2 regions of the Weissella koreensis KACC 15510 genome follow, and region 1 is predicted to be linked to the other one. Evidence: predicted binding sites of a transcription regulator. Region 1 holds the regulator's gene; the other holds the start of a gene.
The links. Region 1 encodes HrcA, which represses chaperone genes, less so after heat shock. Its sites were predicted from a motif close to TTAGCACTCNNNNNNNNNGAGTGCTAA; they were not measured.
Positions count from the first base shown of each region.

Region 2: the regulator HrcA is predicted to act here: its motif matches at 1,732-1,758, upstream of WKK_RS05525 (co-chaperone GroES).

Region 1 covers NC_015759.1:1,357,313-1,361,277, reverse strand. Annotated here, with positions in the region: gene dnaK (molecular chaperone DnaK) at 1-350, opposite strand, end outside; gene grpE (nucleotide exchange factor GrpE) at 393-983, opposite strand; gene hrcA (heat-inducible transcriptional repressor HrcA) at 999-2,021, opposite strand; gene rpoD (RNA polymerase sigma factor RpoD) at 2,432-3,565, opposite strand; gene dnaG (DNA primase) at 3,592-3,965, opposite strand, start outside.
Region 2 covers NC_015759.1:1,140,413-1,144,377, reverse strand. Annotated here, with positions in the region: gene groL (chaperonin GroEL) at 1-1,379, opposite strand, end outside; gene WKK_RS05525 (co-chaperone GroES) at 1,434-1,709, opposite strand; gene WKK_RS05520 (HD domain-containing protein) at 1,834-2,472, opposite strand; gene WKK_RS05515 (formate--tetrahydrofolate ligase) at 2,599-3,965, opposite strand, start outside.

The DNA of each region.
Region 1 (3,965 bases):
ACAGTGATAACAGCCTTATCAACTGTTTCTCCCAAATAATCTTCAGCATACTTCTTGATGTATTGCAAAATCATTGCTGAAATTTCTTCTGGAGTATAATCTTTTCCGGCTACCGTAACTTTATAACCATCTTCACCCATATGTGACTTAATTGATACAATTGTATCTGGGTTTGTCATTGCTTGACGCTTAGCTGTATCACCAACTTGGCTCTCACCATTCTTAAATGAAACAACTGATGGAGTTGTCCGTCCACCGTTTGGGTTAGTGATAACTTTTGGAGTTCCACCTTCCATAACAGCAACAGCAGAATTTGTAGTTCCTAAATCAATACCAATAATCTTTGACATATTAATTTACCTCGACTTATATTTTTTAATTTTTTATTTAAATTAGTTATAAACAACAACCATTGCTGGTCGTACAACCCGATCAGCTAGTAAGTATCCCTTTTGCAAAACTTGAGCAATCGTATCAGCCGGATGTTGGTCATCCGCTGGTTGAGTTTGAACTGATTGATGCATTTCAGGATCAAATGGTTCACCAACCACACCGACAGCCTTGATGTCATTATCTCCCAAGGCGCTGTTCAAACTCTTGTAGACTATTTCTACACCACTCTTAATTTTTTGAGCGGACTCATCATTGGCTTCAACGTCAATGGCCCGTTCTAAATTATCTAAAGCTGGCAAAATTGATTTAGCTAGCTTTTGATTGGCGTACTTTAATGAAGTTGCCTGTTCTTTTGCGAAACGAGTTTGCATATTTTGCATTTCTGCATTGGTACGCAAATATTTGTCTTCTAATGCATCGTACTTTACTTGCAATTCTTGCAATGGATCCACTTCCACTGAATCTTCATCATTAGAAACATCAGCATCGGTTGCAACTGTTTCACTATCAGTTTGATGGTCTGTTTCATCAACTGGTTCTAATAACTCTTCGTCAACTGACTCTGTTTGCTCCGCCTTATTATCGGCCATACCAACACCTCTTTTCTAATAATATTCTTGTAATTCTTCTACTACGGCTTGTCGAACTTCATTTAGAATCGTAACAATCTTAGGATACGGCATATTAGTTGGCCCTAATATCGCTAGCTCTCCAAATCCATGCATCGGTATTTGGTAACGCGTTGAGACTAAACTATAAGGTTTTAAAATCTCATCTGAATTTTCTTCGCCAATTTGTACAAAGACTCCTTCATTCGCAGAACCAATAATTTTATGCATTTCTTCAGGATCATCTAACAATTGATATAAGGCCTTAATATCTCCTAAATCACTATCAGTAGTAAAGTCCATTATATTCAAACTTCCCCCAATGAAAACCTTATCCTGAATTGCCTGTGAGAGCATATCTCCAAACAATTGCAAGAAAGCTTGAGGTGACCGAATAGTTCGCTCCAAATCTAATGGAAAATCACCACTCAGACTTTGTAAAGCTTCACGAATTGGACGTCCAACTAATTGATGATTAATATATGTGACAATTATCTTTAGTTCTTCAATTGATGTTTCCTTAGGAAGACGGAAACTTTGACTGGCAGTTTGACCATTACTAGTCACTAACACTGCCATAATTTGCTGTCCATCAATTGGAATTAGTTGAAAACCCGAGAGCTTTACGTCATTAGTCGCTGGTTTTAACGCAATGGCTGTATATCCTGTGATATTTGCCATAAATTTAGTGACCTGAATTAACAAATCATCAACTTGTTGAAATCTTCGACTAAAAGTGCGATAAATTTGTTGTCGCTCCTCTTTTGAAGGACGGTGAGTTCTCATTAAATAATCAACATAGAAACGATAACCCTGTTGAGAAGGAATACGACCAGAAGAAGCGTGCTCCTTCTGAATCAATCCTTGATCCTCTAAATGTGCCATCTCATTTCGAATTGTCGCCGAACTAACCGGTAGATCTACATCAACCAACAAAGCTTTTGAGCCAACAGCTTTTCCAAATCGGATGTAATCAGCAATAATCGCATTTAAAATGATTCTTTGCCGTTCTGTTAACATCTCAATTTTTCCTTTCTTGGTTATTAGCACTCTTACTTTCTTATTGCTAACATCTATAATAATACACTCAAAAAAATAAATGTCAACTATTTTGGCACTTGATTTTATGGAGTGCCAAAACACTTAGAATAGTTCAATACATATTATGCTAATTTTAACGTTCTTACTTGATAAATAAGGGCTTTTATCCATTAAAATACCAAATTAAAGTTATCATCAATATCGGCTTTCGTACCAAAAGTATAAAATAATTCACTATTATTAAAATTTAAAATAAAAAATAAAAAAGAATTATCTAATGTAAGAATAAAAAATCATGAGATTTTGAAACCCATTCATCATATTACTTACAAGATAATTCTTTTTACTTATCAAAGTTAATCTTAATTATAAAAAACTTTCAATTAATTTTAGTCCAAGAAATCACGTAATTGCTTTGAACGCGTTGGATGGCGAAGTTTCCGAAGCGCCTTGGCTTCGATTTGACGAATTCGTTCTCGCGTCACACCAAAGACTTTACCAACTTCTTCTAATGTTCGAGTCCGGCCATCTTCTAATCCAAAGCGCAAACGTAAGACGTTCTCTTCACGATCAGTTAGAGTATCTAGTACTGATTCTAGCTGTTCCTTCAACATTTGATATGCGGCGGAATCAGCTGGTGAAACAGCTTCATTGTCTTCAATGAAATCACCTAGATGTGAATCATCTTCTTCACCAATTGGCGTTTCTAAGGAAACTGGTTCTTGCGCAATTTTAAGAATATCACGAACTTTTTCTGTCGCAATATCCATCTCAGCCCCAATTTCCTCAGGAGTTGGTTCTCGTCCCAAATCAGAAAGCAATGATCGTTGGATTCGGATTAATTTATTAATCGTTTCCACCATATGCACTGGAATTCTAATTGTACGAGCTTGGTCGGCAATTGCGCGAGTGATCGCTTGACGAATCCACCATGTGGCATAAGTTGAAAATTTGAACCCCTTACGGTAATCGAACTTCTCAACTGCCTTCATCAAGCCCATATTTCCTTCTTGAATCAAATCCAAGAATTGCATTCCACGACCAACATAACGTTTTGCAATTGAAACCACCAAACGCAAATTAGCCTCAGCCAATTCTTGCTTAGCAGATGCATCACCCTCTTCAATACGTTCGGCCAATGCAACTTCTTCTGGACCTGTCAATAAGCTAACACGGCCAATCTCTTTTAAATACATACGTACAGGATCATTAATTTTAATCCCAGATGGTGCTTCAGCTGCTTGCTTTAATTCTTTTTCACTTAAAGCCGTCTTTTTATTATTCAAAGCACGCATAGCTGGTTCACCTTGTTCATCAACAATGGCAATCCCAGCTGCTTCGACCTTATCATATAGTTCATCAATTTGGTTAGCATTTAAATTCCAACGTTTAACCAATGTTTCATGCAATTCATCTTCTTTAATTGTCGTTGATTTTTTGTATTCTTTTACAAGATCCTTAATCGCTTTGTCAAAACCTTTTTGATCAAAATCTACATCAGTTTGCTCTACTTTTTTAGGCATACTATCGCTCCTTAATTGTTTAAAAATTACTGTTGATTAGATTGTGCTGCTTGCTTTTCTCGTAATAAAGATAAAACTTCAAAGCTTAATTGAGTCGCTAAAACTTCATTATTAACTTGCTTAGCCTCCAACAACTCACGTTGTTTTTGTTTAATTTTTTCTTCAAGCGGCGCTCGATTTAATAACACACCAATATACTCGTCCACTTGATCTAATTCCTGCATCATAGCATCATCAATTTGATCTAATTGTGAAAGCACTCTAACTAAATCCGGTTCCTTTACAAAATCCATAAAATCAGCCCAATTATCAATTTCTTGAATCTGATTCTTTTGTTTATAGCCATCAGCTAGCATAAACAAAGTTTCATAAACCACATCAACAAAATGAAAATCAAGCC
Region 2 (3,965 bases), 220 kb from region 1:
GAACCTTCCAAACCAGCATTTTCAGCGATTTGACGAACAGGTGCTTCTAAGGCACGTTCAACAATATTGATTCCAGTTTGAACATCACCTTCGGCAGTTAAAGCTGAAACAGCTGGAATAGCATTAACTAATGCGGTTCCACCACCAGCAACAAAGCCTTCTTCAACCGCCGCACGAGTAGCATTTAAGGCGTCTTCAATCCGGTACTTACGTTCCTTCAATTCTGTCTCAGTTGCTGCTCCAACATTAATCACAGCAACACCACCAGCTAATTTAGCTAGACGTTCTTGTAACTTCTCACGATCAAAGTCAGAAGTAGTTTCCTCAATCTGACCCTTGATTAAAGCGACACGTTCACTAAGTAATTGTTTATCACCAGCGCCTTCAACTACTGTCGTACTATCTTTCGTAACTGTAACCTTAGCTGCTTGACCTAAGTTTTCGATGGTAACGTCCTTCAAATTCAAACCAAGTTCGTCAGTAATAACCGTTCCACCTGTCAAAACAGCTAAGTCTTCTAGCATTGCCTTGCGACGGTCACCAAATCCTGGTGCCTTAACAGCCACGACATTAAAGGTTCCACGCATCTTATTCAAAACCAAGGTTGGCAAAGCTTCACCTGTAATATCATCAGCAACGATCAAAAGTGAACGTCCTTGCTCTACAACTTGTTGCAAAACAGGAAGAATATCTTGAATGTTTCCAATCTTCTTATCTGTGATCATAATAAATGGATTATCTAAGTTAGCTTCCATCTTCTCATTATCTGTCACCATGTATTGTGACATGTAACCACGGTCAAATTGCATTCCTTCAACGACATCCAAAGTAGTTTCAATTCCCTTAGATTCTTCAATGGTAATAACACCATCATGACCAACTTTGTCCATTGCTTCCGCAATCAAAGCACCAACTTCTTCGTTAGCAGCTGAAATTGAGGCAATTTGAGCAATTTCTTCTTTAGTTGAAACCGTCTTTGACATATCATGCAAAGATTGAACAGCAGCATTCGTAGCTAATTCAATTCCGCGGCGAACCCCAACTGGATTAGCCCCGGCAGTAACATTCTTCAAGCCTTCGTTGATGATAGCTTGAGCCAATACAGTCGCAGTAGTTGTTCCATCACCAGCAATGTCGTTGGTCTTAGAAGCAACTTCAGCGACTAGCTTAGCTCCCATGTCTTCAAAATGATCTTCTAATTCAATAGACTTAGCAATCGTTACTCCATCATTTGTGATCGTTGGAGCACCATAACTTTGCTCAATCACAACATTACGGCCCTTGGGACCAATTGTTGTTTTAACGGTGTCCGCTAATTGATCAACTCCGGCCTTCATCTTTGCTCGCGCATCTTCAGAAAATTTCAATTCTTTTGCCATTTGATAAATCTCCTTACTTATTATTATTGAATTTTTACTTCTAATTTAATGTTTTTATAGGATGGCCATGATATCGCGTTCGTGCAAAACCAAATATGTTTCACCATCATTTTTAATTTCTTTACCGGCATATTGGTCATAAATCACTTCATCCCCAATTTTAACGGACTTAGGAGCTTCCAAATCACCAACTGTAGTTTCAGAAACTGCCACTACTGTTCCAGTAGCAGATTTTTCTTGCGCATTTGAAGCGATAACGATACTACCGACTGTTTGTTCTTTTTCATCATTGACCTGTAATAAAACCCGATCTCCTAATGGCTTTAACATGATATGATTTCCTCCTTTATTTTTAGCACTCATTGTTGTTTAGTGCTAATCAACACTTACTATAATACCACATTGGATAATTTTTTCAACCAAATCCAGAATTAAATCATAGTTTTGTAACCGATTACTTATCCCCGTTAATCTCAGCTGTAAATTCATCAAGATAGAAACGCATAAAAGCAGTCCGCCGGGCAGCAAGTTTTTTAGCCGTTGCTGTATTCATTTCGCCTTCTAACTTTAACAGCTTTTCATGAAAATGATTTATCACTGTACTGTGCTGCCGGTATTCCGCACTGGTCATATTTTCTCGTACTGCTTCATTGGGATTATACATCAAGTTATTGGCATGCCCTCCATAAGTAAAAGCTCTTCCAATCCCAATCGCCCCTAGTGCGTCCAGGCGGTCAGCATCTTGAACAATTTCACCATCTAAATTCAGCACATGATGTTGTTCCAAATTTTTAGCAAATGACATATGTGTAATAATATCTAAAACTTCTGCCCGCTCATCATCTGCCAATCCCCATTCCCGCATTTTAATACGTATTTCATCAATCATTTCATTGATATTATTCGTTAATTTTTCATCAATTAAATCATGTAACAAAACCGCAGTCACAATTACATCTCGTTTAAAGCCCTCTTCTGACTGCATTAATAATTCAGCATTTTGTAACACCCGCTCTAAGTGTAGATAGTCATGTCCCGAAAATTCTTGGCTTGTAATTTCACGGACATAATCTTTAATTGCTTCAACCTTCATCTAGACCTACCCCTTAAATTTACTATGATCGTCAAATCATAATTTCCACTACCAAATTATCAATATGCTTCAGTTCTTAGAAATTAATTTTGATATCATTTTAAATTGACAATAGAAATGATATGGCTAATCTAAACCAGTAATCACACCATTTTCATCAATATCAATCCGATTAGCTGCAGGTACTTTTGGAAGACCTGGCATCGTTAAAATTGATCCTGTCAAAGCTACAATAAAACCAGCTCCTAGTTTTGGAACTAATTCACGGACATGAATTTTAAAGTTTTTCGGTGCTCCGAGTGCCTTTGGATTATCTGATAGAGAATACTGGGTTTTAGCCATTACAATCGGCATTTTATCCCAACCCAGTTGCTTAAATTGTTGAAGTTGTTTTTGTGCTTGATCAGATAATTCATAATCAACACCGCCATAAATCTCAGTAACTAATTTTTCAATTTTTTCTTCAAAAGTATCCTCTGATGCATAAAGTGGTTTAAATGCACTCTCAGTTTCTGTCGCTGCTGCTACGGTCTGCGCTAATTCAATCGCTCCAGACCCTCCTTGCCCCCAAACATCTGCTACCACAGCTTGTGCTTGATGATTTTGCACAAAGTTCTTTATCAAATCTAATTCTGCTTCAGTATCATCGGTAAAGCGGTTAATTGCTACGATCACTGGAGTCTGATAACGTTGCATTGCCTTTAGATGTTGACCTAAATTAGCCAAACCAGCTTCCAACATTTCCAAATTTGGTTGGGTTAAAGTATCTAAACTCTGCCCACCATTGTATTTTAAAGCCCTAACTGTTGCCACTATAACAATCGTATCGGGAGTTTTTCCTAGAAGCGGTACCTTAACATCAAGGAATTTTTCACCCCCTAAATCAGAACCAAATCCAGCTTCAGTCACAACATAATCAGATAATCGTAAGGCCGTTTTAGTCGCCAAAAGCGAATTAGTCCCTTGAGCAATATTGGCAAAAGGTCCTCCATGAATCAAAGTCGGCGTGTGACCCAAACTTTGAACTAAATTAGGCTTAATTGCATCTTTCAACATTACCGTTAAAGCTCCAGCCACTCCCAAATCATCTACTGTTACTGGCTTATTATTGATATCGTATGCTACTACGATTCTTTTGATCCGTGCTTTAAGGTCCATAAGGCTCGTTGACAAAGTCAGAATGGCCATTAATTCGGATGCTGCCGTAATATCAAATCCATCTTCACGTGGGACACCAGAAGTTGGTCCACCCAGACCAATTGTAATATGACGTAATGCCCGATCGTTTACATCTAAAACACGCTTCCAAATAATTTTCCGCGAATCAATTTGTAACGGATTACCTTTTTGTAGGCTGTTATCGATTAAAGCCGCTAACGTATTATTAGCAATCGTTAAAGCATGAAAATCACCAGTGAAATGTAAATTAATATCAGCCATTGGAATAACTTGAGAATAACCGCCCCCTGTGGCACCACCTTTCATTCCCATGA